DNA from 3 places in the Saccharopolyspora sp. NPDC003752 genome. Region 3 is predicted to be linked to each of the others. Evidence: riboswitches for the same ligand, from Rfam matches in the RefSeq annotation. Region 3 holds a riboswitch; each other region holds the start of a gene.
The links. Region 3 has a riboswitch for thiamine pyrophosphate ahead of thiC (phosphomethylpyrimidine synthase ThiC). Riboswitches for the same ligand answer to the same signal wherever they lie in the genome.
Positions count from the first base shown of each region.

Region 1: it holds a riboswitch for thiamine pyrophosphate, as region 3 does, so the genes downstream of both, thiD (bifunctional hydroxymethylpyrimidine kinase/phosphomethylpyrimidine kinase) here and thiC (phosphomethylpyrimidine synthase ThiC) in region 3, are expected to answer to the same signal.
Region 2: it holds a riboswitch for thiamine pyrophosphate, as region 3 does, so the genes downstream of both, ACWEV3_RS07795 (purine-cytosine permease family protein) here and thiC (phosphomethylpyrimidine synthase ThiC) in region 3, are expected to answer to the same signal.

Region 1 is NZ_JBSGJZ010000001.1:579,373-589,451, forward strand. It holds gene ACWEV3_RS02765 (GNAT family N-acetyltransferase) at 1-1,029, opposite strand, end outside; gene ACWEV3_RS02770 (hypothetical protein) at 1,345-2,298, shown strand; gene ACWEV3_RS02775 (hypothetical protein) at 2,311-2,715, shown strand; gene ACWEV3_RS02780 (DUF2218 domain-containing protein) at 2,735-3,034, opposite strand; gene ACWEV3_RS02785 (polysaccharide pyruvyl transferase family protein) at 3,177-4,292, shown strand; gene tenA (thiaminase II) at 4,639-5,349, opposite strand; gene thiD (bifunctional hydroxymethylpyrimidine kinase/phosphomethylpyrimidine kinase) at 5,636-6,433, opposite strand; TPP riboswitch at 6,421-6,515, opposite strand; gene ACWEV3_RS02800 (hypothetical protein) at 6,632-6,889, opposite strand; gene ACWEV3_RS02805 (hypothetical protein) at 7,101-7,841, shown strand; gene ACWEV3_RS02810 (hypothetical protein) at 8,086-8,283, shown strand; gene ACWEV3_RS02815 (AMP-binding protein) at 8,406-10,043, shown strand.
Region 2 is NZ_JBSGJZ010000004.1:220,028-230,106, reverse strand. It holds gene ACWEV3_RS07810 (carboxylesterase/lipase family protein) at 1-514, opposite strand, end outside; gene ACWEV3_RS07805 (MBL fold metallo-hydrolase) at 535-1,431, opposite strand; gene ACWEV3_RS07800 (helix-turn-helix transcriptional regulator) at 1,560-2,408, shown strand; gene ACWEV3_RS07795 (purine-cytosine permease family protein) at 2,417-3,742, opposite strand; TPP riboswitch at 3,733-3,845, opposite strand; gene ACWEV3_RS07790 (helicase HerA-like domain-containing protein) at 3,889-5,391, opposite strand; gene ACWEV3_RS07785 (VOC family protein) at 5,566-5,949, shown strand; gene larE (ATP-dependent sacrificial sulfur transferase LarE) at 6,133-6,957, shown strand; gene larB (nickel pincer cofactor biosynthesis protein LarB) at 6,954-7,622, shown strand; gene larC (nickel pincer cofactor biosynthesis protein LarC) at 7,619-8,767, shown strand; gene ACWEV3_RS07765 (YybH family protein) at 8,887-9,273, shown strand; gene ACWEV3_RS07760 (SGNH/GDSL hydrolase family protein) at 9,356-10,079, shown strand, end outside.
Region 3 is NZ_JBSGJZ010000026.1:87,751-97,829, forward strand. It holds gene thiG (thiazole synthase) at 1-237, shown strand, start outside; gene ACWEV3_RS28960 (DUF3995 domain-containing protein) at 259-780, opposite strand; gene ACWEV3_RS28965 (hypothetical protein) at 767-1,219, opposite strand; gene ACWEV3_RS28970 (FUSC family protein) at 1,563-3,548, opposite strand; gene thiD (bifunctional hydroxymethylpyrimidine kinase/phosphomethylpyrimidine kinase) at 3,722-4,588, opposite strand; gene thiC (phosphomethylpyrimidine synthase ThiC) at 4,749-6,392, opposite strand; TPP riboswitch at 6,386-6,507, opposite strand; gene ACWEV3_RS28985 (Uma2 family endonuclease) at 6,594-7,250, shown strand; gene ACWEV3_RS28990 (peptide deformylase) at 7,251-7,832, opposite strand; gene ACWEV3_RS28995 (DUF3263 domain-containing protein) at 7,997-8,446, shown strand; gene ACWEV3_RS29000 (LytR C-terminal domain-containing protein) at 8,446-9,087, shown strand; gene ACWEV3_RS29005 (AAA family ATPase) at 9,149-10,079, opposite strand, start outside.

The sequences.
Region 1 (10,079 bases), on a different contig from region 3:
ATCCCGCCCGTCGAACCCGACGATGCACGGCACCGAATGCTGCCCGGCGAGCTGACCGGCCAGCTCGTCCCGCCACTGCGCCACCGGCCACGCCTGGCCCCAGTTGACCGCGACGTGCTCGTTGTTCATCCAGCGGTGCACCAGCTCGACGTCCGGTCCGCCGTCCGCGCCGTCGACCCGGACCGGCCGCAGCGACCAGCCCGCGCCCAGCTCCGGGATCGGCACGCCGCGAACGTCCGGGACGTCCGACCGCAGCGGGTTCCGCGCCTCGAACGGCACGGCCTGCACCCGGATCTCCCCCGACTCCGTGCGATACCGCAGCCCGGAGCCGTTGAGCGCGGCGAGATCGGTCAGCGTCGGGCTGGTCAACCAGTGCCCGACCAGCCATTCCACGTCCGGATACGCCTCGGCGACGGCCCGCAGCCGATCCGCGAGCCCGGCGAGCAGATCCGCCTCGTGCACGACACCGCGCCGCCCCAGCAACCCGATGACCGCCAGCGCGCCACGCGTCAACAGCGCCGCGGTCGCACCCGTGACGTCGCCGGGCTGCCAGCCGCGAACCGCGGGCAGCAACCGGCCCTCGACGTGCGAGGACAACCAGCGCTGCGCCTCCTCGGCATCGGAGACCGAGCGGGCCACCGCGACCAGGTCCTCGGGCAGCGCCAGCGGATCGACCGCGCGGCGCGGCAAGGCGTCCACCAGCCAGTCCAGCAGCGAGCCCGAGCCGGCGGCGTTGATCGGCGCGTCGGGCAACGCCCGGGCTCGCGCGTCGGCGGAGCACGCGGCCGCGAGCAACGCCGGCTCGGCCACCTCGACCGGACCGCCCGTCGCGTCCAGCACGTGGATCGGACCGAAGCCGTGCGCGCCGGTCGGCGAGTCGTAGACGACGTCCGTGCGCAGGCGCAGCGATCCGATGGTCAACCGCAGCGGCCCCTCCGCGACCGGGGTGTGCGTCTCGGCCAGCCACCGCCGCAACAGCACCGAGGTCCGCTGGTGCGGCTGCCCGGCAAGGTCGACTCCAGTCGTCACGCAACGCTCCCTAAGCACAGCAATCCGTTCCGTTCTGTGAGCGAAGCCTAACCTGACTACCCGATCTCGTGACCGCGCCTCACCCGACTGACGCATCCCGGCGCGCGGCCGACCTGGACTCGTCACCGAACGTGCGAAACGAGCACAGTGGACGAAGCCGCGTCACGATCACTGAGAGTGCGATGGGGTTTTGATCGCCTGATCATCAGTACCTGATCCGGTGATGATCGTTGTTTTCCGCTGGGCGAGCACCCACCATCGCCCCTACTCTCCGAGCTATCGAATCGGCCGCACCGTCCGGAGAGGAGTTCACCAATGGAAGACGCCGACTCTGTCGTGCCCCTCCGGCCGGGATTCGACATCCAGGTCCGAGGCTTCAACCGCCACCAGGTCATCGAGCACCTGGAACTGCTGGAGGACCAGCTGCGACTGGTCACCATCGACCGCAACGAAGCGGCACAGCTCAACTCCGACCTCCGGAAGCTCTGCGACGACACCCGCCGCAGCCTCGACGCCGCCGAGGAGCGCCTCAAGCGCATCGAATCCTCCGACACCGGACTGCCCGCCGCCTCCCAGCGCGTGCAGAACATGCTCTCGATCGCCGAAGAAGAGGTGCAGACCCTGCGCGATCGGGCGCGGCGGCAGGCCGAGATCATCCGCGGCACCGCCGAGACCGAGGCGCGCGAGCTGATCGGCGAAGCCGAGCGGGCCGCGAGCGAGCTGCGCAACGAGTGCAGCGAGCTGGTCGCGGACGTCGAATCGAGGCGCGCGCGGCTGCACCGCGAGCACGACCAGAAGGCCAGCGATCTGCGCTCCCGGGAACACCGGCTGCGGCAGAACATCCGCAACGAGTACAAGCGGACCATGTCGGAGGCCCAGGAAGAGGCCGACACCCTGATCGCCGACACCCGGCGGCGGTGCGGCGAGTGGGACGCCGAAACCGAGCAGCGGCGGCTGGCCGCGCTGGAGGAGATCCGCACCAAGCAGCTCCGGCTGGAAGAGATGCGCATCTCGGTGCTGGCGTCGATGGACAACGCCCGCCGGCTGCTGGACGACTCCGCGGCCGACCTGCGCGGCCAGAACACGGCGCTGAGCATCGCGGACGACGAGACCAGGCAAATCACCCAGGAAGTGCCGGTCGAGCAGGTCGAGCAGCAGCCGGTCCGACTGCCGGAACAGCGCGAGGACGTGCAGACCTACACCATCCCCATCGAGCGGGCGCGCACCAACGGCGCCGCCCCGCACCCCGGACCCGCCCGGCAGAGCTGATCGGAGCACCTCGTGGACCTGCTCGTGCTGATGTTCGTCACCGGTTTCGCCTTGGCCACGCTGATCTTCTGGCCGCTGCTGCAACGGGCGAACCGGCGTCTCGCCGAGAGCGGTGTCTCCGAAGCGGCGATCGCACCGAAGGGCAAACACGCGCTGCGCACGCCGGACGCCCCGGCCAGGTCGGCCTCGCCGACGGTCATCGCCCGGCGGCCGAGCACCGATCAGGCCGCACCGGCGGAGTCCGAGCCGAAGCCCGAGCAGCCCCAGCCGGTGCCGGTCGCGCCGCAGCAGCGCACGGCGGAGCCGGTGGAGATCCCGGAGCTGCCGACCGACCTGTTCGGGAAGCACTTTGAGGCCAAGTTCAACCGGTCCCGCCAGCGGCTGGCCCGGCTCCGCGACGAGATCAGCAAGGAATGATCCTCGCCGCTGTTAATGCTCAGTCGTTCGTCCAGTCGACTTTCAGTTCGTCGCGCTGACCGAACCGTTCGAGGTGGCGGCCGATCACGTGCTGCACCCGGTCGAGCACCTCGGCGTTCTCCGCCTCGGCGCGCAGGGCGAGCGCGTCCGGCTCGCTCACCAGCAGGCAGCTGCCCGCACCGCGATCGGCGGGCAGGGTGATGCGGATGCCTTCCGGTTCCTCGGAAACCTCGCACTTCCGGCCGAGGTGCGAGGACAACTGCTTGGCGTAGCGGGTCGGCTTGTCGGTGCCCACCTTCGCCTGCGATCGAATCGTCAAGATGCCTCCCAAGTTAAGTTAGCCCAACCTAATTGGTACCAGCGGTTGCCGGCGGGTGCGAGATCTCACTCGCCCCGGCCTTCGGGGTCGCCTCGTTGCTACGTTCGAAAGGGACTCGGCACCCGAAGGCTGGAGCCCACTGTTGACCAACCCGCCGACCATCTACCTCGTCGCCACCACCGGACATCCGAACTACGGGGACGAACTGATCGCCGCGGCCTGGCTGAAGCACCTGGCGCGCGTCGCCCCGGACAGCGAGATCTGGGTCGACTGCCCCAATCCCGGACCGAGCGAGGTGCTGCTCGGCCACCTGCACCCGCGGGCCCGGTTCACCGACACGTTCTGGCGGCTGTGCTGGGAAGCCCCGTCCGACGGCCCGTGGGAGGTCGCGTCGTTCGTGCAGCACGCGATCGACAACCCGGGGCTGGCGCCGCGCTGGGTGGCGGGCATCGAACTGGCCGCCCGGGTCGACCTGGTGCACATCATCGGCGGCGGGTTCGTCAACGGCATCTGGCCGCGCCACCTCGGCCTGCTCGCGGCCGCGGTGGCGGCGACCCGGCGGTCCGGCGGCCGGGCCGTGATGACCGGTCAGGGCTTCTGGCCGGTCGCGCCCGAAGCGGAGCCGCTGCTGCGCAACCTCACCGCGCAGTTCGACGTCGTCGACGTGCGCGACGAGCCGTCGGTGGCGCTGGCCGGTGCCGCCTCGCACACCGGCGACGACATGTTCTTCGGCGTCGAACCCGGCCTGTACCGGGACGACGACCTGCGCGAGGTCATGGTGTGCCTGCAGTCGGACCTGCTCGACGTGACGGTGCCCGCGCTGGCCGGATTCCTGCTGGACACCCTCAGTGAATGGGGCGTGCGACCCGAGCAGGTCGGCATCGTGGAGGGCATCCCGCGGGTGGACCGCGAGGTCTTCGCGCTGGTCGAGCACGACCTGCCGGGCGCCCGGTTCTACCCGTTCGCCGAGATCATGGATGCCGGGCTGCCCGCGGCGGCCGGGCAGCGCTGGCTGTCCAGCCGGTTCCACCTGCACCTGATGGCCGCGGCGGCCGGGGCGCACGGGGTCGCGGTGTCGATCAACTCGGGCTACTACACCAACAAGCACCGGTCGCTGATCGACCGCGGTTCCGGCTGGACGCTCAGCGAGGGACTGCGGGTCCCGGCCATGCCGACCAGCGGCGGATTCGCCACCGACGTGCTGCGAGAACTGAAGCAGGCCAAGGAAGAACTCGCGAAGGCGATCTACGGGCGCTGATCTACTCCTCGCCGCCGGCTGCGTCTTCGCGCTGCCGACGGCGGTCGGCGATGTAGAACGGCGCAGCCGCCAGCACGGGCACCAGCATGCCCGCGAAGACGATCAGAAGAGAAGTGCCCACGGCCGACGAAACTCCGTCCACGGGTGGAAGAATCCACGCTTTGCTCCTCGCCCGGACGGGCGTCTCGCAGAGAGCATCGCTGCACCGCACGATACGTTAGCGGTGCAACATGTGCGCCCGGTCACATCGAGTCGGCGCGGATTCTTCCTACCTCGCAACGGGTTTCGCCCGCCGCCGGGCCCGCCCGCGCAACTTGCGCCGCTGCGCGGACGAGCCGGGAAATCCTCATCCGAGGAAGCGCGCGGTGGGCCATTCCTCCCTGATCCAGGCGCTGTTCCAGAACAGCCACTCGTACTCGGTGGCCCGGGTGAACGCTTCGAGCATCCGCTGCCGGGTCTCGTCGTCAGCGGCCTCGGCGACCCGGTCGGTGAGGTCGCGGGCCGTCAGCACGGCCGCGGCGAACTCGTCGTCGGCGTAGGTCTGGATCCACGCCCGGTACGGGTGGCCCTCGGCGCCTCCGGTGGCCTCCAGGATCGTGGTGCCGACGTGCTGGTACACCCAGAAGCACGGCAGGATCGCCGCCAACAGCACCGGATACGGCTCGGTCAGCGCGTTCGCGCGCAGGAACGAGGTGTAGGCAAGGCAGGACGGGGACGTGCCGATCCCGGCGATCTCGGCGTCGGACAGGCCGAACTCGGCGACGTACCCGGCGTGCAACCGGCGCTCCTCGACCAGCGCGCCCTGCGAGGCGCCGGCGAGGAACGCGGCGTCCTCGGCGTTGTCGGCGCGCGTCGCAGCGGCGGCCAGCGCCTGCGCGAAACCGACCAGGTAGCGCGCGTCCTGCACGATGTAGAACGCGAAGCGGTCGCGGTCCAGGGTGCCGTCGGTCAGCGCGGCGTTGAACGGGTGCTCGACGATCGCCTGCTGAAGATCGGCGGTGTGCGCCCAAGCCTTGGCGCAGAAACCGTCGGCGGGCGGAGCGGGCAACGTGCTCATCAGAACCTCTCGTAGCGTGTGGAAGCCCTTGCGCACAGGGCTCTACAGGTGTTTGGGAAATCGGTTTTGGCTCTTGTTCTTGAAGCGGCGAAGCCGCTTAGCCCACGCTCGCAACTTGCACCGCCGCGGGTTCTCAGACTGTGCCCACCCCGAAGGGGTTCTTGGCGAGGACAGCCCCGATGCCGCGTATTGGACATACGTAAGTCGGGGATCCCACAGTCCAGACGGCGTCTGAGGTTCCGCTACCCGCACCGCCACGCAGAACGAGCTTGGAAACCCCGAAAGGTCACCACCAGTGGTGGAAGTGGTGGACTGGGCCGTGGCCGTGGCCCACGTCGAGCCGGTCGGAGGCTCGCAGGGCCTCCGTCAGGTACTCCTTGGCCTCGCGCACCGCTTCGAGCCAGTCGCCGCGCTGCGGTCGCAGCGCGGCGATCGCGGCCGACAGCGTGCAGCCGGTGCCGTGGTCGTTAGTGGTCGCGACCCGCTCGCTGGAGAGGAACTCGGCGATCCCGTCGCCGTACAGCAGGTCCACGCTGGTCCCGCCGTCGAGGTGGCCGCCCTTGAGCAGCACCTGCTTCGCCCCCAGCCCGGCCAGCCGCTCGGCCTGCGCGGGCATGTCGGCGGGGTCGGTGAGCTCCGGCTCGCCCAGCAGGTCCGCGGCCTCCGGCAGGTTCGGGGTGATCAGGTCCACCCGCGGCAGCAGCTCCTCGCGCAGCGCGCCGACCGCTTCCGGGGCGAGCAGCCGGTCCCCGCTCTTGGCGACCATCACCGGGTCCAGCACGACGTGCGGCGGCGCGTAGCGGTCGAGCACCTCGACCACCGCGCGGATCACCTCGGCATTGGCCAGCATGCCGATCTTGACCGCGTCCACCCGCACGTCGTCGAGCAGCGTGACCAGCTGCGCGGTGATGAACTCCGGCGGCACCTCGTGGACCTCGGAAACCCCGGTGGTCGTCTGCGCGACCAGCGCGGTGATCACGGACATGCCGTAGGCGCCGTGCGCCGAGAAGGTCTTCAGGTCGGCCTGCACGCCTGCTCCGCCACTGGGGTCGGTGCCGGCGATGGTCAGCACATTGGGAACCATGACGTCCCTCCGCTAGTACGAGCTAGGTCAGGTTCAACGGGTCTGTTCTCAGCCCGGCAGCCGGGCACCCCGCGTCACTGCCACCAACCTAACAACCGGGCCCGGCCCGCGACCACGCCCGCCTCGCTGTTTCCGAACCAGTTCCGCGAAGCGGTGCCAAGCGCAAGAGCCGCCCTGCCGCAGCCTCCCGGACGGCTCTCAGTCGATCAGGCCCACCACCACGCCGGCGGTGAGCACCTCGCCGGGCCGCACCTGGTGCCACAGCGTGCCGGTGGCCAGCGCGGAAACCCAGCCGACCGTCCGGCCGCAGCGATCGCCGCCCACCCTGATCTCCGCCAACCGGTCGCCCACCCGCACCCGGCTGCCGTCCGCGACCAGCCAGCACACCAGCACGCCGCGCGCCGGATCGCGACCGGCCTGCCTGCGCCCGAGTTCGGGGAAGTGCACCTCGGTCATCCCGCCCCCCCTAGATGATCGCCCCAGCATTGCCCCAGGTGCGCCGCGCGACAAGACCGTTCGGCGGCCGGACCACTCCGATCGCAGCCGCCCGCCTGCTCCGATCGGCCCACGCGACCCGAGCGGAATCGGCACAGCGATCGAATTCACACCGTGAAGGCACCCACCGGTAGGCAAGGGGACCCTTCATCGCGGACTAAAGTGGTTGATGATGGAAACCACGACCGATGCCCCGAGCTTCGCCCGTTCCCGCCGGCAACCCCGGCCGGAGGATCCCGCCCGGATCTGGGCCCCGCTGGCGGACCTGACCGAAGCCGCCGTGGCGGCCGCCGGCTCGGGGACGGTGGCGATCACCCGCGGATTCGACCGCAACAGCAGGCAGCGCGCGAAGGCGCTGCGCGAGCTGCTGAACCGGCGCGACGTCGACGCCGTCGAGGTGACGCCGGCTCCGGGCAGCGCCCGGCTGCTGGCCGACGTCGACGTCACCGCCGTGGTCAATCTGATCGGCGCCGGCTCGTGGCAGCCCTACCGGGTGGCCGCCGAGCTGCGCGCCCCGGTGCTCACGCCGAAGCCGGGCGACGGCCCGGCCGAGGAGGTCACGCGGGACGTGATCGCCCTGGCCGGCGACTCGGGCCACCGCGACGTCGCGATCTCGCACGTCGCCGTCCGCTCCGAGGACCCCGCCGCCAGCCGGCTCACCCTGACCTACGACGGCGAGCAGCTGACGGTGCCCGGCGGTTGGTTGACCATCGCGGTGCAGGGCAGCGAGCTGGAGGTCAAGGTCGGCGGCGTGGACTTCCCGGAGCGCACGCTGAGCACCGGCGAGATCCGGGTGGAGGCCTTCGACGCGCCGCACCGGCTGGTCCGCGACGAGCTGCCGATCGCCGACTTCGAAGAAGCGGCGGTCACCTTCACCGCCGAGGCGAACGGCCTGGTGGTCCGCCCGGTCTGAGCCCCAGCCCACCGACTCACGTCCGCAGCTTCGAACGGAGCTGCGGACTTCTGCCTTTCCGGGAACCGCCGTCCGAGTGAATGATCACTCGGAGTTTCCAGGCCACCCGATGGAGATGTGTTCTGAGCCACTCCCGCGAATGATGCTGGCATATGCCGTCACGGTTCATACCCAACCGCGTCCCTCGATCAATACCGCGCGCTGGAGGCAGAGCGCGCGAACTGCAACAGGGAGGCTGGGGATCGTGGAGCCCACCAAGCAGTGGCATGTGAGCTGCCGCGATGTCGCCGGCAGACGTCGGGACATGGCGGTGTTCGTCAACCAGGAGAACGTCGTGCTGATCGCCCCACCGGGCGAGACCGCAGTGCTGTCACCGCTGGAGGTCGGCAGGCTGCGGGCGGCCTTGCGCGACGCGATCGTGCAGGCCGCCACGCTCGAGTGAACACCCATCGAGGGCGGGGGCGGACGACGGTCCGCTCCCGCTCTCGTGATCTCGGCCTTCCCCGCGCAGTCCGCTCACGGCATTATCTACTCCCGGTAACCTGGCGACCGAGAGGTGACTGCGTGAGCACGTTCTGGCAACGATCAGCCGCGCTCCTCGGGCGCGGAACGTCCGGCCTGCACACGGCGTTCGTCCTGGCCAAGCAGGGGGTGATCAGCCCACTCCGGCCGGACAAGCTGCTGCGGGTCGTCCTCGCCTGGCGGCGCTGGGGCATCACGCCGCCGCTGGGCTTCGCCGTCGGCTCGGTGCGCCACGCCGACCGCCCGGCCGTGATCGACGAGCGCGGCGCGCTCAGCTACGCCGAGCTCTCGCAGCGCACCACCCGGTTGGCCAACGGCCTGCGCGACCGCGTCCCCGGCGGCACCCGGATCGGCGTGCTGTGCCGCAACCACCACGGTCCGGTCGAAACGATCGTCGCCGCCGCCAAGCTCGGCGTCGACGTGGTGCTGCTCAACACCGGCCTGAGCAGCCGCCAGCTCGTCGACGTGATCGCCGAGCAGCGGGTCGGCCTGCTCGTCCTGGACGCCGAGTTCCGCAGCCACCTGCCGAACCTGCCCGAGGACCTCGATGCCGTGCTGGCGTGGACCGAGGGCACCACCCGCCACGACACCCTTGAGCACCTGATCACCACCGCGCCGGCCAAGCAGCTGCCCCGGCCGGGCCGGCACTCCCGGATGATCGTGCTGACCTCCGGCACCACCGGAACCCCGAAGGGCGCCCGCCGCCCCGATCCGGCGGCGCTGGCCCCCGCGGCGTCGATCCTGTCCCGGGTGCCGCTGCACAGCGGCGAACGAGTGCTCGTCAGCGCGCCGCTGTTCCACACCTGGGGAATCGCCGCGTTCCAGCTCGGCTCGGTACTCGGCGCGACACTGGTGCTGCACCGCAAGTTCGATCCCGAGCACGCGCTCAGCGCCGTAGAGCGCCACCAGTGCACGTCGATGTTCGCGGTGCCGGTGATGCTGCAGCGCATCCTCGAACTCCCCGAACGGATCCGCACCAAGTACGGCCACGATGCGCTGCGCATCGTGGCGAGCAGCGGTTCGGCGCTGCCCGCCGACCTGGCCACCAGGTTCCAGCGCGCCTTCGGGCCGGTGCTCTACAACCTCTACGGCTCCACTGAGGTGTCGTGGGTGAGCATCGCGACACCGCACGACCTGCGCGCCGCGCCTGGCACCGCGGGCCGACCGCCGCGAGGCACGATCGTGCGCATCCTCGGCGAGGACGGGACACCGGTGCGCCGCGGCGCGACCGGGCGGATCTTCGCGGGCAACGACATGCTCTTCGAGGGCTACACCAACGGCAGCAGCCGGGAGATCCGAGACGGACTGATGTCCACCGGCGACCTCGGGCGCATCGACGCCGCCGGGCGGTTGTTCGTCGTCGGCCGCGAAGACGACATGATCATCTCCGGCGGCGAGAACGTCTACCCCAAGGAGACCGAGGACGCCATCGCCGGGATGCCGGAGGTGTCCGAGGCCGCCGTCATCGGCGTCGACGACGCCGAGTTCGGGCAGCGGCTCGCGGCGTTCGTGGCGCTCCGCGCCGACGGCGACCTGGACGCCGAGCAGCTGCGCGACCGGCTTCGCGGCAGGCTGTCGAAGTTCGCCATGCCCCGCGATGTGGTGTTCCTCGACGAGCTGCCGCGCAACGCCACCGGCAAGGTCGTGCCGCGCGAGCTGCTCGCCCGCCTGGAGGCATGACCGGCACGGCTGCACGATCACGTCCCGTGGCGGGTT
Region 2 (10,079 bases), on a different contig from region 3:
TGTCCCGCACCCAGCGCAGCGCGGCCACCACGTCGAGCAGCCCGCGGTTGGCCGGCGCGCCGGGGAGGTCTAGGAACCCCGGGATGCCCAGCCGGTAGTTGAGGGCCACCAGCACCACGCCGTCGCGGGCGAAAGCCGTTCCGTCGTGCAGCGGCGAGCGGGTGGAGCCGGTGATGAACCCGCCGCCGTGCACGAAGACCATGACCGGGCTGCTCCGGGCGTCCGGCGGCGTCCACACGCTGACAGTCAGGTAGTCGTCGCCGCGAATCCAGCCGGGCCCGAAGTAGGGCGACATGTCGAGCGTCCCGAAGCCGTCCCGGCGCGGTTGGGGCGCGGTCGGCCCGGGCAACGTCGCGTCCCGGACGTGCTGCCACGGTTCGTGCGGCGCCGGCGCGGCGAACCGGGCCGCCCCGGTGGGCGGTGCGGCGTAGGGGATGCCGAGGAAGACGTGCGCGTTGCCGTCGGCGCGGCCGCGGACGGCGCCCCCGGTGGTGGTGACGATCGGGTCGGACACCCGTTTCTCCTGTTCTTCCGTCAGATTCGGGCGAACGGGGCCCATCCCCCGATGGCGAACCGGTCGCCCTCGCGGACGACCTCGGCACCGCCGTGACCGCCGAGGTGCGCGGGCAGCACCAGCGCGTTCGCGTCGGCGGCCCAGCCGAGCAGCCGCCGCCGCGTGGCCCTGGCCTGGGCCGGGTCCTCGCAGAAGCAGCTGTTGGTGTCGGGGTCGACGAACTGCAGGGCGGTGTGCAGCAGATCGCCGACGAACAGCGCGCGGTCACCGCCGGATTCGAGCGTGACCACCGACGAACCGGGGGTGTGCCCGGGCGCGAGGTCCAGCCGCAGGTTCGCGTCGATCCGGTAGCCGTCCTCCCACAGCACCGCGAGACCGGCCTCGTGCACCGGCGCGACGCTGTCCTCGAAGACGTTCTGGTTGCCGCGGCCCAGGTTCGGCCGATGGCCGTTCGCCGGGTTCCAGAACTCGAAGTCGGCCCGGGGCATGAGGTAGGTGGCGTTGGGGAACGTCGGCACCCAGCTGCGGCCGTCGAGGTAGGTGTTCCAGCCGACGTGGTCCACGTGCAGGTGCGTGTTGATCACCAGGTCCACGTCCTCCGGCCGCACCCCGGCCCTCGCGAGGTCGCCGAGGAAGTCGGTGTTCAGGTGGCTCCACACCGGCGAGTACGGCCGCTCCTTGTGGTTGCCGACGCCGGTGTCGACCAGGATCGTCCTGCCCTCGCTGCGCAGCAGCCACGTCTGGATGGCCGACATGCAATCGCCGGTGTGCGGGTCGAGGAAGTCCGGAGCGAGCCAGGGAGCGTTCCAGGCTCCTTCGGGACTCTCCGGGAAGAAGGTGTCCGGCGGCATCTCGACCGGACCGAAGTACTCCACGACCCGGGTGATCGTGACGTCGCCCAGCACGATTTCGCGCATGTTCCCTCCGGGGTGTTCGCTGGTGTTCCGTCCACCGTGCGACCCCGGTGCGCCGACCGGCCAGACCCGCGTTCGCCTACCCCCGGCAGGGTCAGGCTCACCGGCCGGGCGCGGCGGATACTGCGGGTATGGGTGTTCCTGGCTTGCTGGGCGAGTTCCTCCGGGCACGGCGTGCGCGCCTGCGCCCCGACGACGTCGGCCTGCCCGAGTTCCACGAGCGGCGACGCGTGGCGGGGTTGCGGCGGGAAGAACTGGCGCAGCTGGCCGGGGTGAGCGTGTCCTACTACACGCGCCTGGAGCAGGGCCAGTCGGTCAACGCCTCTGACGCGATCCTGGATGCCCTCGCCGGAGCCCTGCGGCTCGACGAGCACGAGCGCGAACACCTCCACCAGCTAGCCGCGCAACGTCCCCGTCCGCAGCGCCGCCCTCCGCTGGAACGGCTCGACCCCTTGACCCGCGACCTGCTGCGGTCGTTCGGGGCCGTGCCCGCGCTGGTCCTCGGCAGGCGGACCGACGTGCTGGCCTGGAACGCGCTCGGCCACGCGCTGCTGGCCGGGCACCTCGACCGAACCGCTCCGGAACGCCCGGCGGACCGGCCGAACCTGGCCCGGATGCTGTTCCTCGACCCGCACACCCGCGACCTCTACGCGGACTGGCAGCGCAAGGCGCGCGCCGCGGTCGGCAACCTCCGGCAGGTCGCGGGGCGGCATCCCGAAGACGCCCTGCTGGCCTCGCTCGTCGGCGAACTGTCCATGAAGAGCCCGGAATTCGCGGCGCTGTGGAGCGATCACCGGGTCAAGCCCTGCGAAGCGGACGAGTACGAGCTGCGCCATCCGCTGGTGGGCCCGCTCGCGGTCGCGCAGCAGATCCTCGTGCCGGCCCGCTCGCCGGAGCAGTCCGTGGTCGTGGTCACGACCGCGGACGGCTCCAGTGCGGAGAATGCGATCAAGCTGCTCGCGATGCGTGCGCGGGATTAGCGCGCGTCTCAGCTCTCCGCGCCGCGGCGGCGGAAGGCACCGATGATCGCGGCCGCGAGGGCTGCCACGACGAACGACGTGAGCGCGGCGCTCATCCACGCCGGGACGGTGAAGCCGAGCGCGTCCCGCAAACCGGTCCACAACTGGCTCCACCAGCCGAGTTCGCCCGGGTTGATCAGCTGGAACGCCGCGAAGCCCAGGAACCAGGCCAGCAGCATGCCCCAGCGGGACGGGGCCTGCGCGGACAGATCGTAGCTGCGACGGCGGCCGTGCAGGAAGTAGTCCACCGCCAGCACGCCGAACATCGGCACGAACACCGAGCCGATCAGCAGCAGGAAGTTCGAGAACTCGGCGATGTCCAGGGTCAGCGCGAGCAGCGTGATCAACGCCCCGATGATCACGCACAGCACCCGGCGGTCGGCGCTGGGCCGCAGGTTCTGGATGGAGACCGCGGTCGAGTAGGTGTTGGCGAAGGACTGGTCGACCTCGCGCAGCACCAGGACGCCGAAGAAGATCACCCCGAGCGGCACCGCGAGCATCGGGTCGAACACCTTGTCCGCATCACCGGCCACCATCGCCAGCCCGATCAGCCCCAGCAGGTAGCAGGCGATCTGGGTGACCGAGTAGCCCACCGTCGCGGCCGTGAACGCGCCGGACACCGACTTCGAGTGCCGCGAGTAGTCCGAGGCGACCGGGATCCAGGACACCGCGACCGCCAGCGCGGCGTCCGCGCCGGGCCAGAAGCCCTGCCAGGAACCGGTGCTCATGTCCGGCAGCGGCTGCCGCAGCAGCTGGACGAAGAAGTACACCATCGCGATCGCCACCGCGATGCTGACGTAGCGGCGCAGCAGGCGCAGCGCGCCGAGCGGGCGCAACGTGAGCACGGTGGTCAGCGCACCGGCCACCAGCACGTACAACCAGTGCGGGCCGCCGCCGAACAACGCCTCCGCGCCCTGCGCGATCACCAGGAGTTCGAAGGTTCCCCAGCCGATCAGCTGCAGGATGTTCAGCACCGTCGGCAGGTACGACAGCTTGGTGCCGAACAGGCCGCGCAGCAGCATCATCGCCGGGGCGCCGGTGCGTGCTCCCGGAACGGCCGCGAGGCCGACCATGATGCTGCCGATCACGGTGCCCACCACGCACGCGGTGACGGCGGCGGCGAACGACAGCTGCGGCACGCCGGCCGGCGCGAGCACGGCCAGCGCGCCGCTGAAGCCGAGCAGGCTCACCCCGAGGTTGCCCCAGAACGCGCCCTGGTCGAGCACGCCGAGCGTCTTCGGTGCCGGTTCGTCCAGGGTGTGCGGAACTTCGGCACGATCGACGTCAAGCGCCATCAACAGCTCCCTACGCCGGCATTATCCGGACAGGTTCTGCGGTCGGTGGCGCTGTGGTGCCACCCTCTCAGCCCGGTGCGCCCGAGCTCCCGCGTGGATTGAGTCGGCGACACCCTACCCCGATCAGGTGACCGATGCCAGCCGGGTCACCGACGGCGGTTGCCGAACAGGCCGCGGGTGATCTCCCGCCCCAGCGCGCTCGCCGCCGAGCGGAAGAACGACCGCACCGCGGGATTGTCCATCGCCTTCTCCAGGAATCCCGACGCTTCCGACCTCTCCGGCGCTCCAGGCTTTTCCGGCACGGCGGCGATCTTCTTCGCCAGGAGTTCGTAGGCGGATTCCCGATCGACGGTCTGCTCGTACTTCCCGTGCAGATCGGATGAAGCGGCGGCGGCTCGCACCGCGTCCTCGCCGATCGCGCCCATCAGCGAGCGGGGCGCGCGGAGCCGCGTCCACGCGACCGGCGTCGGCGCACCGGTCTCGGAGAGCACCGTCACGATCGCCTCGCCGATGCCCAGCGACGTCAGCGCCTCGTCGAGCTCGTAGTGCTCGGTCGTCGGGTAGGTCTTCACCGTGCGCGCCAGGGCCTTCTGGTCGTCCGGGGTGAACGCCCGGATGGCGTGCTGGACCCGGGCGCCCAGCTGGGAGAGCACCGCGTTGGGCAGGTCGGTGGGCAGCTGCGTGCAGAAGAACACGCCCACCGCCTTGGACCGGATCAGCTTGACGGTCTGCTCGATGCGCTCCAGGAACGCCTTGGACGCGTCGCTGAACAGCAAGTGGGCCTCGTCGAAGAAGAACACCAGCTTCGGCCGGTCCAGGTCGCCGGCCTCCGGCAGCTCCTCGAACAGCTCGGCCAGCAGCCACATCAGGAACGTCGAGAACAGCACCGGGTCGGCCTGCACGTCGTCGAGCTCCAGCAGGTTCACCACGCCCCTGCCGTCGACCTGGCGGAGCAGGTCGGCGACCGCCAGCTCCGGCTCGCCGAAGAACTCGTCCCCACCCCGGGCCTCCAAATTGGACAGTGCCCGCAGGATCACGCCCGCGCTGGCGGCCGAGACCCCGCCGATGCCCTTGAGCTCGGCCTTCCCCTCGTCGCTGGTCAGGTACTGGATCACCGAGCGCAGGTCCTTGATGTCCAGCAGCGCGAGCCCGCGCTCGTCGGCCCAGTGGAAGATCAGGCCCAGCGTCGACTCCTGCGTCGCGTTCAGGCCGAGCACCTTCGCCAGCAGCAGCGGCCCGAAGCCGGTCACGGTCGCGCGGATCGGCACGCCCCGGCCGCCGGTGCCCAGCGACAGGAACTGCACGGGGAACGCCGCGGGCCGCCAGTCGTCACCGACCTCGGCGGCGCGGGCCGCCACCTTGCCCCCGCCCTCCCCGGGAGCGGACAGGCCGGAGAGGTCGCCCTTGACGTCGGCCAGCAGCACCGGCACGCCCGCGTCGGACAGCTGTTCGGCCAGCAGCTGAAGCGTCTTCGTCTTGCCCGTGCCGGTCGCGCCCGCCACCAGGCCGTGCCGGTTCATCGTCGCCAGCGGGATCCGCACGGCGGCAGCGGCATCGACCGAGCCGTCGACGACCACCGCGCCGAGCTCCACCGCCGCGCCTTCGGTCGCGTAGCCCGAAGCGATCTCCTGTGCCGCGTTGCCCGCCACCGCGCCCTCCGATCCTCGCCGGTTCCCACCCGCTCGACGCTAAGCCGCCGGGGACCCGCCCGGGCGACGCGCCACCCGGACGAGCGATACCAGCAAGGGCCGGTATTGACCTCGACCTTGGTGTAACTCCTAGCCTCGGGAACATCGGAACACGACGAGGAAAGCGAGAACACCATGCCCGTCCAGCTCAACCACACCATCGTCGCCACGTCCGACAAGGTCGCCCACGCTCGGTTCGTGGCCGACCTGCTCGGCCTCCCGGACCCGGAACCGTTCGGCCCGTTCATGTGCGTCCAGACGAGCAACGACGTCACGCTGGACTACCTGGAGACCGCCGAGAAGATCGTCCCGCAGCACTACGCGTTCCTGGTCAGCGACGAGGAGTTCGACGAGATCTTCGGGCGGATCAAGGCGCAGGAGCTGCCGTACTGGGCCGACCCGGCGCACCAGGAGGCGGGTGAGATCAACACCCGGGACGGCGGCCGCGGCGTCTACTTCGACGACCCCGACGGCCACGTCCTGGAGATCCTCACCAAGCCCTACGGCAGCGGCCGGTAGCAGATTCCCCCTGGTCAAGCACGGAGAGCGCGTTGGGCCGCGGCAGCCGCCCGGCGCGCTCGCGCGCGTGCTCCGGGGGGATGGGATCTTCCGCCGAATCCGGTTAGAGTGTGGTCAGACCACCTGTCCGGACCGTGGCGTTCCCGTCGCCGGGCGGTCGAAGGCGGAGGAAAGGAGCCACCCGTGAGCGTGCCCGAACTCGATCGTCTCCGGCAACGGATCGGCGCGGAGGAGGCCCTCGTGGTGGCGTTCTCCGGCGGTGTCGACTCGGCACTGCTGGCGGCCGTGGCGCACGAGGTGCTCGGTTCGCGGATGCTCGCGGTCACCGCCGTCTCACCCAGCCTCGCCGCCGACGAACGCCGGCAGGCCAAGGAGTTCGCGCGCGGCCTCGGCTTCGCGCACATCGAGGTCTGCACCGACGAGGCCGACCGCCCCGAGTACGCCGCGAACGACGGAAACCGCTGCTACCACTGCAAGTCCGCACTGTTCGACGCGCTGGAGCCGCTAGCGGCCGCCATGGGCGCCGGCATCGCGCTGGGCACCAACCTGGACGACCTAGGCGACCACCGGCCCGGCCAGCAGGCAGCCGCGCAGCGCGGCGTCATCGCGCCGATGGTGGACGCCGGGCTCAGCAAGGAAGCGGTCCGGCGGGCCAGCCGGGAACTCGGACTGTCCACTGCGGACAAACCGGCGGCGGCGTGCCTGGCCTCGCGCGTCGCCTACGGCGACCCGGTGACGCCCGAGGTGCTCGGCCGCATCGAGGAAGCCGAAGCGGCGATCCACCGCCTCGGCTTCGAGGTGTGCCGAGTGCGGGCGCACGGCCAGGGCGCGGTGGCCCGGCTGGAGGTCCCGGCGGCCGACATCGACCGGGCCGCGGCGCGGCGCGAAGAGCTGGACCGCGCGGTGCGCGAGGCCGGTTTCCAGTTCTGCGCGCTGGATCTGGCGGGATTCCGAAGTGGACGGATGAACGTCCTGCTGCCGCTGCTGCCCGCCCGGACCGCCTCATGACCGGGTTCACCGATCTCGGGTACGCGCGGGTCGACACCGACCGGGAATCCCGGCAGGGCCTCCCCGAGGTCGTCTACGCGCCCGGCAAGCAGCCCGCGGAGATCGCCGGCATCGTCGCCGAACTCCTCGCCCGGGGCACCGGGCCGGTGCTGGTGACCCGCGTCGAGGCCGACGTCGCCGCGGCGATCGCGGTGCCCGGTGGCACCTACCACGAGACCGCGCGGCTGCTGGTGTGGCGACCGGCGGCGGCCGGGGCGTTCCGGGTCTGCATCGCCACCGCGGGCACCTCGGACTGGCCGGTGGCCGCCGAAGCCGAGGCGGTGGCGGCCGCGATCGGGCTGTCGACCGAGGTGGTCCGCGACGTCGGCGTGGCCGGGATCCACCGGCTGCTGGCGGCCCGCGACGAGCTCGACCGGGCCGACGCGGTGATCGTGGTGGCGGGCATGGAGGGCGCGCTGGCCAGCGCCGTCGGCGGGCTGGTGGCCTGCCCGGTGATCGCGGTGCCGACGTCCACCGGTTACGGCGCGGCCCTGGAGGGCGTGACGGCGCTGCTGGCCATGCTGACGTCCTGCGCGGCGGGCCTGACCGTGGTCAACATCGATTCCGGGTTCGGCGCCGCGATGGCCGCGCACCGGCTGGCCCAGGTGGTGGCGAAACCGCGATGATCCTCTGGCTCAACCCCGTCACCGGCGTCTCCGGGGACATGCTGCTCGGCGCGCTGCTCGGCCTCGGCGCGCCGCTGGACCGGGTGCGCGCGGCCGTGGCGTCGACCGGGCTGCCGGGCTGGCGGCTGTCCACCGAGCAGGTGCAGGTCAACGGCATCGCGGCGACGAAAGCGGTGGTGGACGTCGACGACACCAGCACCGAACGGCACGCCTCGGAGCTGATCGCGCGAGTCCGGCAGGCCCGGCCCGAACCCGTGGCGGAGCTGGCCGCCGCGGCGATCACGGCGATCGCCGAGGTGGAAGGCGCCCTGCACGGCGAGCACCCGGACGACGTGCACCTGCACGAGATCGGCGGGCTGGACACCGTGGTGGACACCGTCGGCGTGGCCGCCGCGCTGCACGCCCTGGGCATCACGGCCGTGCATTCCGCGCCGCTGGCGCTGGGCAGCGGAACGGTGCGGTGCAGCCACGGCGTGCTCCCGGCGCCCGCCCCGGCGACCCTGCGGCTGCTGCGCGGCGCGGCCGTCGTCGGCACCGACCTGCCGGGCGAGACGGTCACGCCGACCGGCGCGGCCCTGCTGCAGGCGATCGGCACCCGCTTCACCCCTCCCCCGGCGATGACGGTGCAGGACACCGCCTACGGCGCGGGCACGCGCCGGTTCTCCCAGCGCCCCAACGTGCTTTCGGCGACGCTCGGGGTGCCGCTGGGCGCCGGACCGGCCGAGCCGATGGTGGTCCTGGAGTGCAATGTGGACGATGTGACCGGCGAGGTGCTGGGGCACGTGATCAACCGCGCGCTGGAGCGCGGCGCGGCGGACGCCTGGACGACGCCGGCGACGATGAAGAAGTCCCGCCCGGCCCAGGTGCTGCACGTGCTGTGCCGCCCGGAGCTGGAATCCGGGCTGTCCGACCTGGTGCTGGCGGAAACCGGCAGCCTCGGGATCCGCCGCCACTCGGTGGACCGCCGAGCCCTGCCGCGCCGGACCACGACGGTCACGGTGCAAGGCCACCAGATCCGCATCAAGCACGGCCCCCACCACGCGAAACCGGAGCACGACGACGTCGCAGCGGCAGCGGCGGCCCTGGGCCGCCCCCTCCGAACCATCGCAGCCGAAGCCCTCGCGGCCGCGCGGCGAGACACCTGAAATACACCGTTTCCGCTGGTCAGGAACCGTGTCTACGTCGTGTTGCCAGAGCGACACCAAGTGCACACGGGCGTTGGGCTGCTGCGCGAGGGGCTTGGCGGTGCCAGACTCTTCAGGTCATGGACTGGGAGCAGGTGCGTGCGTGGGTCGCCGGGTACGAGCGGGCCTGGCGCACCCCGGGCGTCGACGCGCTCGCCGGGATCTTCTCCCCGGACGCGAGCTATCGGCAGGCCCCCTACCTCGAACCCGTCGTCGGCCTCGCCGCCATCGGGCGGATGTGGGAGGCCGAGCGGGTCGGGCCCGATGAGGAGTTCCAGCTGACGAGCAGCCCCGTGGCGATCGAAGGCGACACCGCCGTCGTCCGGGTCGAGGTCCGCTACGGCGGTTCGGTGCCGCAGGAGTACCGGGACCTGTGGGTCATCCGGTTCGCCCCGGACGGGACGTGCCGGGCCTTCGAGGAGTGGCCGTTCTGGCCCGACAAGGACTACCGCGCCGCGCCCGGCTGACGCGCCGATTCTTCGCCCAGCGGTCGCCGGATGGTCACCGCCGCCTCACCGCCGCAGGAAGCACGGCCATCACGATGATCACGTGCAGGACGCGATCACGGCGGGCCCGCGCGGCCCGCGGAGAACACGGACCCTCGCGGTGCTCGGCGATTCGGTCGCCGTGGGCATGGGCGACCCGGTGGCCGGCGGCTGGCGCGGGTTCGCCCCGCTGCTGGCCGAGGCGCTCGGCGCCGCGGAGCTGGCGAACGTGGGGGCAAGCGGCGCGCGCATCGCGGCGGTGCATGACGCTCAGCTGCCCGCCGCGCTGCGGGCCGCGCCGGATGCCGCCGTGGTGATGGTCGGCATGAACGACACCATGCGCTCCGACTTCGACGCGCGCCGCCTGCGGCGGCAGCTGAACGACGTCGTGGGGGTGCTCGCCGCCACGGGCGCGGTCGTCGTGACGATCCGCTACCACGACCACGGCCGGGTCTTCCGGCTCCCCGGGCCGCTGCGCAAGGCGCTGGCCAGGCGGATCGACGAGCTCAACCGGATCTTGGACGCCGTCGCCGCCGAACACGCCGCCGGCGTCGTGGACCTGGACCGGCTGCCGGGCGCCTACCACCCGGCGACGTGGAGCGTGGACCGGCTGCACCCCTCCGAGCTCGGGCACCGGATGCTCGCCGCCGCCTTCGCCGACCGGTTCGCCGCGGCCGGGCTGGCCGTGCCGGGCACGGTGTCGCTGGAGTGCTCCGGCGGCGCGCGGGTCAGCGGGTTCGACCACCTGCGGTGGCTGCTCGCCAAGGGCGTCCCGTGGCTGTTCGGCC
Region 3 (10,079 bases):
TCGGTGCCGATCGTGCTGGACGCGGGCATCGGCACGGCCTCGGACGCGGCGCTGGCGATGGAGCTCGGCTGCTCGGCGGTGCTGCTGGCCACGGCGGTCACCCGGGCCCAGGACCCGGAGCGGATGGCGGCCGCGATGCGGGCGGCGGTCGAGGGAGGCCGCCTCGCGGCCCTGGCGGGCCGGATCCCCAAGCGCTTCTGGGCGCAGGCATCCAGCCCCGGCCGTCCCCTGGAGTGAGCCGATCGCCCCGACGAGTCCTCAGTGGACCGTCGGGGCCGGGCGGTCCCTGCCCAGCCGACGGCCGGCCAGCGTCCAGCACACGCCCCAGAGCAGGAAGAACGGCGACCACAGCAGCAGGTCCCAGAGCGCCAGGTCGCGGGCCAGTGCGGCGTGCTCGGGCGGCGGCACGTCGATCCCGGTGAGCACCAACGCGTCCGAGACGAAGCCGATGCCCAGCGGCCCGATCGACCGGACGATCATGAGGATCCCGAGCGTCCAGGCGATCGTCAGCAGCAGCCGGCGCGGGAGGGGCGCGCGCCAGGGCCGGGTGGTGGCGAGCGCGACGATGACGCCGACCACCGCGGCAGCGGCCAGCACCCAGTGGCTTGCCACGAACAACGGATCGCGGGCGAGCAACCGTTCGCGCAGGTCCGGCCGCAGCGGGTCCTTGTCGGCCAGCGCATTGGCCCCCAGCGCCTGCGCCAGCTTCATCGACCCGTAGGCCGCGGCGCAGGCCGCCGCCCCGTACGCGCCGGCACGCGTCCGGTCAGCCCACGACATGCTTCGTCGCCTTCGCGTAGGACTGGATCATCGCCACGAGCAGCCCGATCACGACGATCCCGAGGACCCCGTGGTGCCACTGCCAGCCCACCCCGATGCCGATGAAGCCGTCCACGACCATGATCGCCGCGCCGGCGCCGACGGCCAGCAGCATCCCGGCCAGCACCAGCAGCATCAACGACCTGGGCGCGCGACGCCCCAGCGGAGTCACCGTCGCGAGGGCCACGCACGCGCCCACGATCCCGGTCGCGCTGGCCAGCCACTGCGCACCGGCGGCATCCATGAAGTAGCCCTCTTGGACGGCCTCCGGCACGGTCGGCCCGCCCGGGAATCCGAGTCGGCCCTGCGACGCGAAAACGGCCTTCCCCGCGGCATAACCGAAGAGGAGCACCGCCACCGCTGAAGCAGGCCAGCGCCGCGGCACATCAGAATCAACCATGCGAGCGACGATAAGCACGTCCCGCTGCGAAGAACTCCCGCTGGGGCTGGAGATTCCTCCCCCGCAGGAGGGAGTCGCCGGCAGCGCGCCGGACTTCCGGCAACGCTGATGCCCGGCCCTGAGGAACGTTTCCGCGGCCTGTCCGGGAACTCGTTCTGTACGCCGCTTTCGCGCGAAACCGGCGTACGCCACGCGTGCAGATGGCGGTTTCGCGCGAAAGCGGCGTTCGCCATGCGTGCAGGTGGCGGTTTCGCGCGAAAGCGGCGTTCGCCATGCGTGCCGGTGACGGTTTCGCGCGAAAGCGCCGCACCATGCACCTGCCGAGCTTCGGTGCTCGCCGGAGTCAGCGGATGTGGAGGCGTTCGGGGCGGACGAAGCTGATCGTGTAGCTCTTCCACGGGTTGTCGTAACCGAAGGTCCGGTCGATCGCCTGGCGGGCGTGCAGGGCGTTCTCCACCAGCGAGCTCGCCAGCAGCTCCGTCGCCGGGGCGCTGCCCTCGGGCACGTCCGGGATCTTCGCGGTCGGCTTGCCGCCCAGCAGGTCGTCCACCGCGCGCAGCGCCGGCACCGCGATCGCCTGCTCGGACTCCGGCCGGAACGCGAGCGTCGCGACGTCCTGGCGCAACGCGTCGAGCGCGATCGCCGCCGCGCGCGTCGCCCGGTCGTCGTCGGTCTCCTCGCCGGTCCCGTCGAGCAGCGCGGGCATGCCCAGCAGGTCCTGGGTGCGCCGCAGCGCGAGCACGTTCGCGGCCTGCAATGCCGCGGGCAGATCAACGCCCTGCCCGGCCGCCCGCACGCTGCGCAGCAGCTCGGACACCGCCCACACCGTCGACCGCACCGCGCCGCGCACATCGGGCAGGATGCTGCTGGGCAGCACCAGGTAGCTGACGTAGCCGACGCTCAGCGCGATCGCCGCGCCGACCGCCGTGTTCGCCGCGAAGCTGATCCCCACGTTCACCAGCGGCCGGTCCAGCCGCATCGCCTGGTCGACGACGGTCACGACGATCAGGCAACCGAGCAGCGCCTGGTAGTCGGTGCGCAGCCGCGGCATGCTCAGCAGCATGCCGCCGATCACCAGCGGCACCAGCAAGAACGCCCCCGGCAGCAGGGTGATCAGCACGGCCAGCGCGGTCACGCCCAGCACCGCGCCGCCGGTGCGCTCCAGCGCGCCGGTCATGCTGTCGCGGGCCGCAGGCTGCAGCACCACGTAGAGCGCGAGCAGCAAGCTCGACGCCGAGGGGTCGCGCAGCAGCAGGACGATCACCATGCCGAAGGCGACGGCGAGGGTGCAGCGCAGCGCGTGCCGGAACAGCGACGAGCGGAACGAGAGGTGTGCGCGGATCGCGCCCAGCACGCGTTCGCGGCGCGCTCCGGGAGCCGGCGGCGGCAGCGGCGTCTCGACGCGCCGCACCACGGCACCGCGGATCCGGTCCAGCCCCTGGTTGAGGCCCTGCACCGCGTCCGGCAGGTCCTGCCGTCCGCCGCGCGCCACGACCGCCAGCGCCGGGTCGCGGCGGGCCGCCGCGGGCAGTCCGGTGCAGGCGCGGGAGCGCACCGCCCGGGCGAGCTCGGCGGCGACCTGGTCGGCCTCCGCGACGATCTGCTCCAGGCGCGCGGCTTCGGCCCGGTCGCTCTGCTGGGCCTGCACGAGCAGGGTCTCCCGAGCCGCGCGGAAGCGGGCCGCCCCGGCGAGCACCTGACCGAGCCAGGTGCTGGACCCGTCGGCTCGCCACGCGGCGGCGGCGGATTCGACGACGCCCGGCCCGGGTTCGAGCAGCGTGCGGGCGACCGCCACGCGGGTAGCCCTGGTCGGATCGCCGAGGCCGATGATCACCCGCAGCACCAGCGCGAACGCCGCGCCCGCGGCGCTCGCCGCCAGCAGCACCAGCACCGGCTGGTCGGAACCGATGCCGGTGGTGGTGGACACCAGCGTCGCCGCCGCGAAGGTCTGCCCGCCGATGCGGTAGTGCTCGCCCAGCGCGGGCAGCATGCCGGCGCCGAAGACCACCACCGCCACCGCGAGCCCGGCCAGCACCGGGATGCTGCTCAGCAGCGGGCCGACGGTCATCACGAGCACCAGCGCCGGGGTGAACCAGACGAACCGCTGCAGGTCAGAGCGCAGCGACTGGCCGCCGGTGGCGATCAGCGCGAGCACCGCGGTCAGGCCGGCGATCAGCGCCGGGGTCTGCAGGCCGAAGATCCAGCCGATGGCGGTGCCGGCCACCACGGCGACGAGCACCAGCACCGCGTACTGGCGCTGCCGGGGATCCGGCGCCCCGGCCTCGGTGGCCAGCAGTCCCCGCACTCGCGTCCACACCGATTTAGCCACGCTGTTGCAAACCCCTGTCGTCGTCGTGCGCGCAGCGCGCAGCGGACCGCGGGCCGCCGCTGGCCCACGATCTCGGGAATTACGCGCTTCTCAACCCCTGTGTCGATCGGGCACGCCATTCGGGTTACAGATCCGGGACGAAAATCACTCTATTAGGGGCCCGGTTGGGGGGTTCAGATGGACCGGGGGCTGATGCGCCAGAACGTCGACACCGGCCCGACCCCGGCGCCGAGCGGGTAGGCGTCCGACACGCTGCGCGTGACGAACCGCTTGCCGCTGCGCACCGCGTCCGGCATCGAAGCGCCCTTCGCCAGGGCGGCCGTGATCGCCGAGGCGAACACGTCGCCGGCGCCGTGGGTGTGCACCGTCGCGTAGCGGGGGCCGGGCAGCGGGATCGCCTCGTTGCCGTCGAAGAGCAGGTCGATGCACTCCGGGTCGTCGGCCAGGTGGCCGCTCTTGATCAGCACCCACTGCGGGCCGAAGTCGAAGACGGCCTTCGCGGCGTCTAGCAGGTCCGCGCGGGTGCGCGCGTCGATGCCGGTCAGCAGCCGCACCTCGTCGAGGTTCGGCGTGACCAGCGTCGCGCGCGGGAAGGCCTTGTGGCGCAGGGCGTCCAGCGCGTCCGGGCGCAGCAGCGGCTCGCCGCTGCGGGAGGCGGCGACCGGGTCCACGACGAACGGGGTGCGACCGTCGCGGCCGATGCCGTGCTCGTCGCAGACGTCCAGCACGGCCTCGATGGTGGCGGCCGAGGCGAGCACCCCGGTCTTGGCCGCGTCCACGCCGATGTCCGAGGCGACCGCGTCGACCTGCGCGGCGACGGTCTCCGGCGGGATCTCGACCAGCCCGGTGACGCCGACGGTGTTCTGCACCGTCACGGCGGTGACCGCGGTCATGCCGTGCACGCCGCAGGCGAAGAAGGTGCGCAGGTCCGCGTGCATCCCGGCGCTGCCGCCGGAGTCCGACCCGGCGATGGTCAGCGCGGTCGGGGGAGCGGTGTTGTTCGCGGGCCGACGTTCGTGCCCGGCCGAGATCTCGTGCATCCACTTCATGTTACGGCCCCGCTCCGCCCGATCTTCCAAGGCGCGGACCGGCCTGGAACGCGATTTCAATGGAAATTGGACCTTCGATTTCAATGGAAATTGCGGTCCTCCGGCGTGTCGGGCCACGACACGCCGGAGGATGTGGACAACCTGCCCGGGGTCAGTCGGCCAGCGGGAGGTAGACCTTGCCGCCGGCCCCGGCGAACTCGTCGGACTTCTCCCGCATCCCGGCCTCGATCGCCTCGACGCTGGTCAGGCCGCGTTCCGCGGCGAACTTCCGGACGTCCTGGGTGATCTTCATCGAGCAGAACTTCGGCCCGCACATGGAGCAGAAGTGCGCCGTCTTGGCCGGTTCGGCGGGCAGCGTCTCGTCGTGGAAGGCGCGCGCGGTGTCCGGGTCCAGCGACAGGTTGAACTGGTCGGTCCAGCGGAACTCGAACCGCGCCTTGGACAGCGCGTCGTCCCGTTCCTGCGCCCGCGGGTGCCCCTTGGCCAGGTCGGCGGCGTGCGCGGCGATCTTGTAGGTGATCACGCCGGTCTTGACGTCGTCCCGGTTCGGCAGCCCCAGGTGCTCCTTGGGCGTGACGTAGCAGAGCATCGCGGTGCCCGCCTGCGCGATCATCGCCGCGCCGATGCCGGACGTGATGTGGTCGTAGGCGGGGGCGATGTCGGTGGTCAGCGGCCCGAGCGTGTAGAACGGCGCCTCGCCGCAGAGCTCCTCCTCCAGGCGCACGTTCTCGGCGATCTTGTGCATCGGGACGTGGCCCGGGCCCTCGATCATCACCTGCACGTCGTGCTCGCGGGCGATGTGCGTGAGCTCGCCGAGGGTCTCCAGCTCGGCGAACTGCGCGCGGTCGTTGGCGTCCGCGATGGAGCCCGGCCGCAGGCCGTCGCCGAGGGAGAACGTGACGTCGTAGTCGCGCAGGATCTCGCAGAGCTCGCTGAAGTGCGTGTAGAGGAAGCTCTCGCGGTGGTGCGCCAGGCACCACGCGGCCATGATCGAGCCGCCGCGGGACACGATGCCGGTGACCCGGTTCGCGGTCAGCGGCACGTAGCGCAGCAGCACGCCGGCGTGCACGGTCATGTAGTCCACGCCCTGCTCGCACTGCTCGATGACGGTGTCGCGGTAGATCTCCCAGGTCAGCGCGGCCGGATCGCCGTTGACCTTCTCCAGCGCCTGGTAGATCGGCACGGTGCCGATCGGCACCGGCGAGTTGCGCAGGATCCGCTCGCGGGTCTCGTGGATCCGCTTGCCGGTGGACAGGTCCATGACGGTGTCGCCGCCCCAGCGGGTCGCCCACACCATCTTCTCCACCTCCTCCTCGACCGAGGAGGTCACCGCGGAGTTGCCGATGTTGGCGTTGACCTTCACCAGGAACTTCTTGCCGATGATCATCGGCTCGCTCTCCGGGTGGCAGCGGTTGGCCGGGATCACGGCCCGGCCCGCGGCCACCTCGTCGCGGACCAGCTCGGGCGACACGCCCTCGCGGACGGCGATGTACTCCATCTCCCGCGTGATCACGCCGGCCCTGGCCCAGCCGAGCTGGGTCCGGTGCTCCCGCCCGTCGGTCCACCCCGCCCGCATCCGATGTAGTCCACTGTGGACGTCGACGGTGGCGTTCTCGTCGGTGTACGGCCCGGAGGTGTCGTACACGTCGAGGTGCTCGCCGTTGGTCAACTCGATGCGGCGGAATGGCACTTGCAGGCCGGATTCGGTGTTCCGGAACACCTTTCGCGAGCCGCTGATCGGCCCGGTGGTGATCTGGGTTCCGCTTTCGGACGCGTTCGGACGCACGTCGGCCACTGCCATCCACTCCCTACGCCGGCATTACCCGGTCAGGTTCATGCGGTCGGCGGCCCCGGAGTTCTCCAGCCGCCCTCTCAGCCCGCTCTTGGTGCGAGCTCCCGCGGTGTTGATTTGTCGCTGCCCGAGGCTAGCCGGGAGACCGCGGGCTGCCAACCCCGGTTCACCCCGATGACGGCAGGCCGGTTTGCCATTAGGCTCATGACCAGGGCGATCACAACGTTGTCAGAGGTGGTGAGTACGGTGCGTGATGAAATCGATACAGGGGGTGACCGCGCTGTGACTGCCGCTCCGGTGCTCCCGCGTTCGACGTGGGACGAACTGGTTCAGGTCTGGCAGAACCTGGATCTGCCCAACAAGGGCTGGCGCGCGGAGATCATCGAGGAGAGCATCGTCATGACCCCGCCGCCGGGATATGGCCGCAATGTGATCGCTGACCGAATGCATCGCGCTCTCGTTCGCGTGATTCCGCAGAACTGGGGAATCTTTCAAACTGCTGCTGTCGAGATCCCGTTGCGGAGCAATCTCTTCATCCCTGACTTGGTCGTCATTCCGATGGATGCGTTGCCATCGGGCGACGATCCCGCTCCGGTGCCCGCAGGGCGGGCGCTGCTCGCCGTCGAGATCACGTCGAAGTCAAATGCGGACAGGGACCGGAACGAGAAACTGTGGGGATATGCGCACGGTGGTGTTTCGCTGTTCCTGCTGATCGATCGTTTCGCGAAGGACGAACCTTCGGTGACGCTGTACTCCGGGCCATCCGATGGCCGATACCGATTTCAGCACAGAGTGCCATTCGGTGAACCGATCGCCTTGCCCGAGCCCTTCGACTTCACCTTGGAGACCAAGGAATTCTGATCAGTCCTCGTCTTCGGCGAAGGGGTCGCCGGATTCCGCCGGGTCCCAGGTCAGGCCCGGGATTCCCCAGCCGTTGCGGCGGACCATCTTCTTCGCCGCCCGGGCGTGGCGGCCCATCAGGCGGTCCAGGTAGAGGTGGCCGTCCAGGTGGTCGGTCTCGTGCTGCAGGCAGCGGGCGAAGAAACCGGTCCCCTCGACCTCGATCGGCTTTCCGTCCACATCGGACCCGGTGACCTTCGCCCGGCTCGCCCGGCCGGTCGGGTACGACTCGCCGGGCACCGACAGGCAGCCCTCCCAGTCGTCGTCCGGGTCCGGCATGGTCTGCGGGATCTCGGAGGTGGTCAGCTCGGGGTTGACCACCACGCCGCGGTGCTGGACGCCCTCGTCGTCGGGGCAGTCGTAGACGAAAACCCGCAGGTCGACGCCGATCTGGTTGGCCGCGAGCCCGACCCCGTTGGCGGCGGCCATCGTCTCGAACATGTCCTCGACGAGGGTGCGCAGCTCGTCGTCGAAGTGCTCCACCGGGCGGGTGGGGTTGTGCAGCACCGGGTCGCCGACGACGCAGATCGGGTGAACAGCCATGAGCGGGACTTTAGCGGTTTGGGCAGTCGGGGTGTTCCGGAGCCGGTGCTCACCGGTGTGATCCGCTCCCGCCGGGATTCCGGGCATGGTGTAATTGGGGTGGAATCACAGCTGTGTGATTCCAGCGAACGCGGGAAGTCCCGAATCGCGAGGCGAGGAGCCAGATGGACGCCGCCCAAATGCTGACCGCGCAGGAGATCGCTCGTCAGTGCGAGCAGCTGGCGCGCCTGCAACAGCGGAAGCCGAATTCCGATCCGGCACCCGGTCGGCGGTTGCGCCTCGCCGAGCCGATCACCCAGCCGATCGAGCGGATCGTCGAACCGCCGCCGGTGCCGCCCCAGCCCTTACCGCCGGACGGCGAGCTCACCGTCCGGGAGCGGGGCATCCTGGCCTTCGAGTCGCAGTGGTGGAAGCGGGAAGGCGTGAAGAAGGAGCTCGCGGTCCGCGAGCTGTTCGACATGTCGCCCTCGCGGTACTACCAACTGCTGAACGCGTTGCTGGACAGTCCGGTCGCCGAACGGGCAGACCCTATGCTGATCAAGCGGCTGCGCAAGGCACGGGCGGGACGGCAGCGCGCACGGGCCGCCCAACGACTGGGAATCGAGTTGCACTGATGGCTTCAGGGGAACCCACCGGACCGGCCAAGGCCAAGATCATCGGCTTCGGCCTGATCGGCGTCGGTGCGATCGCGGGCGTCATCGGCATCGCCACGCTGGTTTCCGGCGGCAGCACGTCGAACACGGCCCAACCGCTGCCCCCGGAACCGGGCAACAACCCGCCGATCACCTCGCTGGCGCAGAACCCGCCAGCTGAGCCCTCCGCGGTGCCGCCCGCCGGCACGACGCCGGTCGCACCGCCGGTGGCGCCGCCACCGGCCACACAGGACACTCCGCCTCCTGCGCCGCCGCAGGGCAACCAGAACCAGGACGTGCCGGTCGGTTCCGGCAACGCGACGGGCAAGATCCTGGTGCGCGTCTACAACAACAGCACCATCGGCGGGTTGGCGCACCGCGCCGCGGAGGACTTCCGGGGCGCCGGTTACGAGGTTCCGGAGGTCGGCAACTACTCGGCGGGGCGCATCCCCACCACGACGATCTACTTCCGGCCGGGCACGGTCGAGGAGCAGCAGGCGAAGGACATGGCGGCCCACTTCGGGGCGCGCGCCGAGGCCCGCTTCGACGGCATCCAGGACGCGACGCCGGGCCTGATCGCCATCATCACCAACGACTACAAGGGCGCAGTAGCCGCCAAGTGACCCGGGGACGGCGCGATTTCGCGAGGAATCGCGCCGCCCTGGGTGACGAGAAGTCGCGCGGTCAGGAGCGGTTGGTGGCGTAGGCCTCCAGGGACGCGAGCTGGGCCGGGTCGAGGGAGGGCCGGACCGCCTTCCGGGCCGTCGCGAGGTGCGTGGCCGAAACCTCCGCCGCGGAAAGGGATTCGCGCATCGCCGTCAGGGCCGCCTCGCGGATCAGGGCCGCGCAGTCGGCGGCGGAGTAGCCGTCCAGCTCGGCGGCCAGGGCGGCAAGGTCCACATCGGACGCCAAGGGGGTGTTCTTCGCCGCCGCGCGCAGGATCGCCTCGCGGGCCTCCGCATCCGGCGGCGGGACGTAGACGAGGCGCTCCAGGCGTCCGGGGCGGAGCAGGGCCGGATCGACCAGCTCGGGGCGGTTCGTCGCGCCGAGGACGACCACGTCGCGCATCGGCTCCACGCCGTCGAGTTCGGTCAGCAGCGCCGCGACCACCCGGTCCGCCACGCCGGAGTCCGAGGACTGGCCGCGGCGCGGCGCCAGCGCATCCACCTCGTCGAGGAACACCAGCGTCGGGGCCGCGTTGGCGGCCCGCAGGAACAGCTCGCGGACCGCCCGCTCGGATTCGCCGACCCACTTGTCCATCAGCTCGGCGCCCTTGACCACGAGGACGTTCAGCCGCCCGCTGCCGGCCAGGGCGCGCACCAGGAACGTCTTGCCGCAGCCCGGCGGCCCGTACAGCAGCACGCCGCGCGGCGGCTCGACGCCGAGCCGGGTGAACGAATCCGGGTATTGCAGCGGCCAGAGCACCGTTTCGGTGAGGGCCTGCTTCACCTCGGTCATGTCGCCGACGTCGTCCAGCGTCAGCCCGCCGGTCTGCAGGTTGTCCGATGTGGACATCGAGATGGGGCGGACCGAGGACAGCGCGTCGAGGAGGTCCTGCTGCCGGATGCGGGGATCGGCGGTGTCGTCCTGGTGCCGCAACGCCGCGCCGACCGCC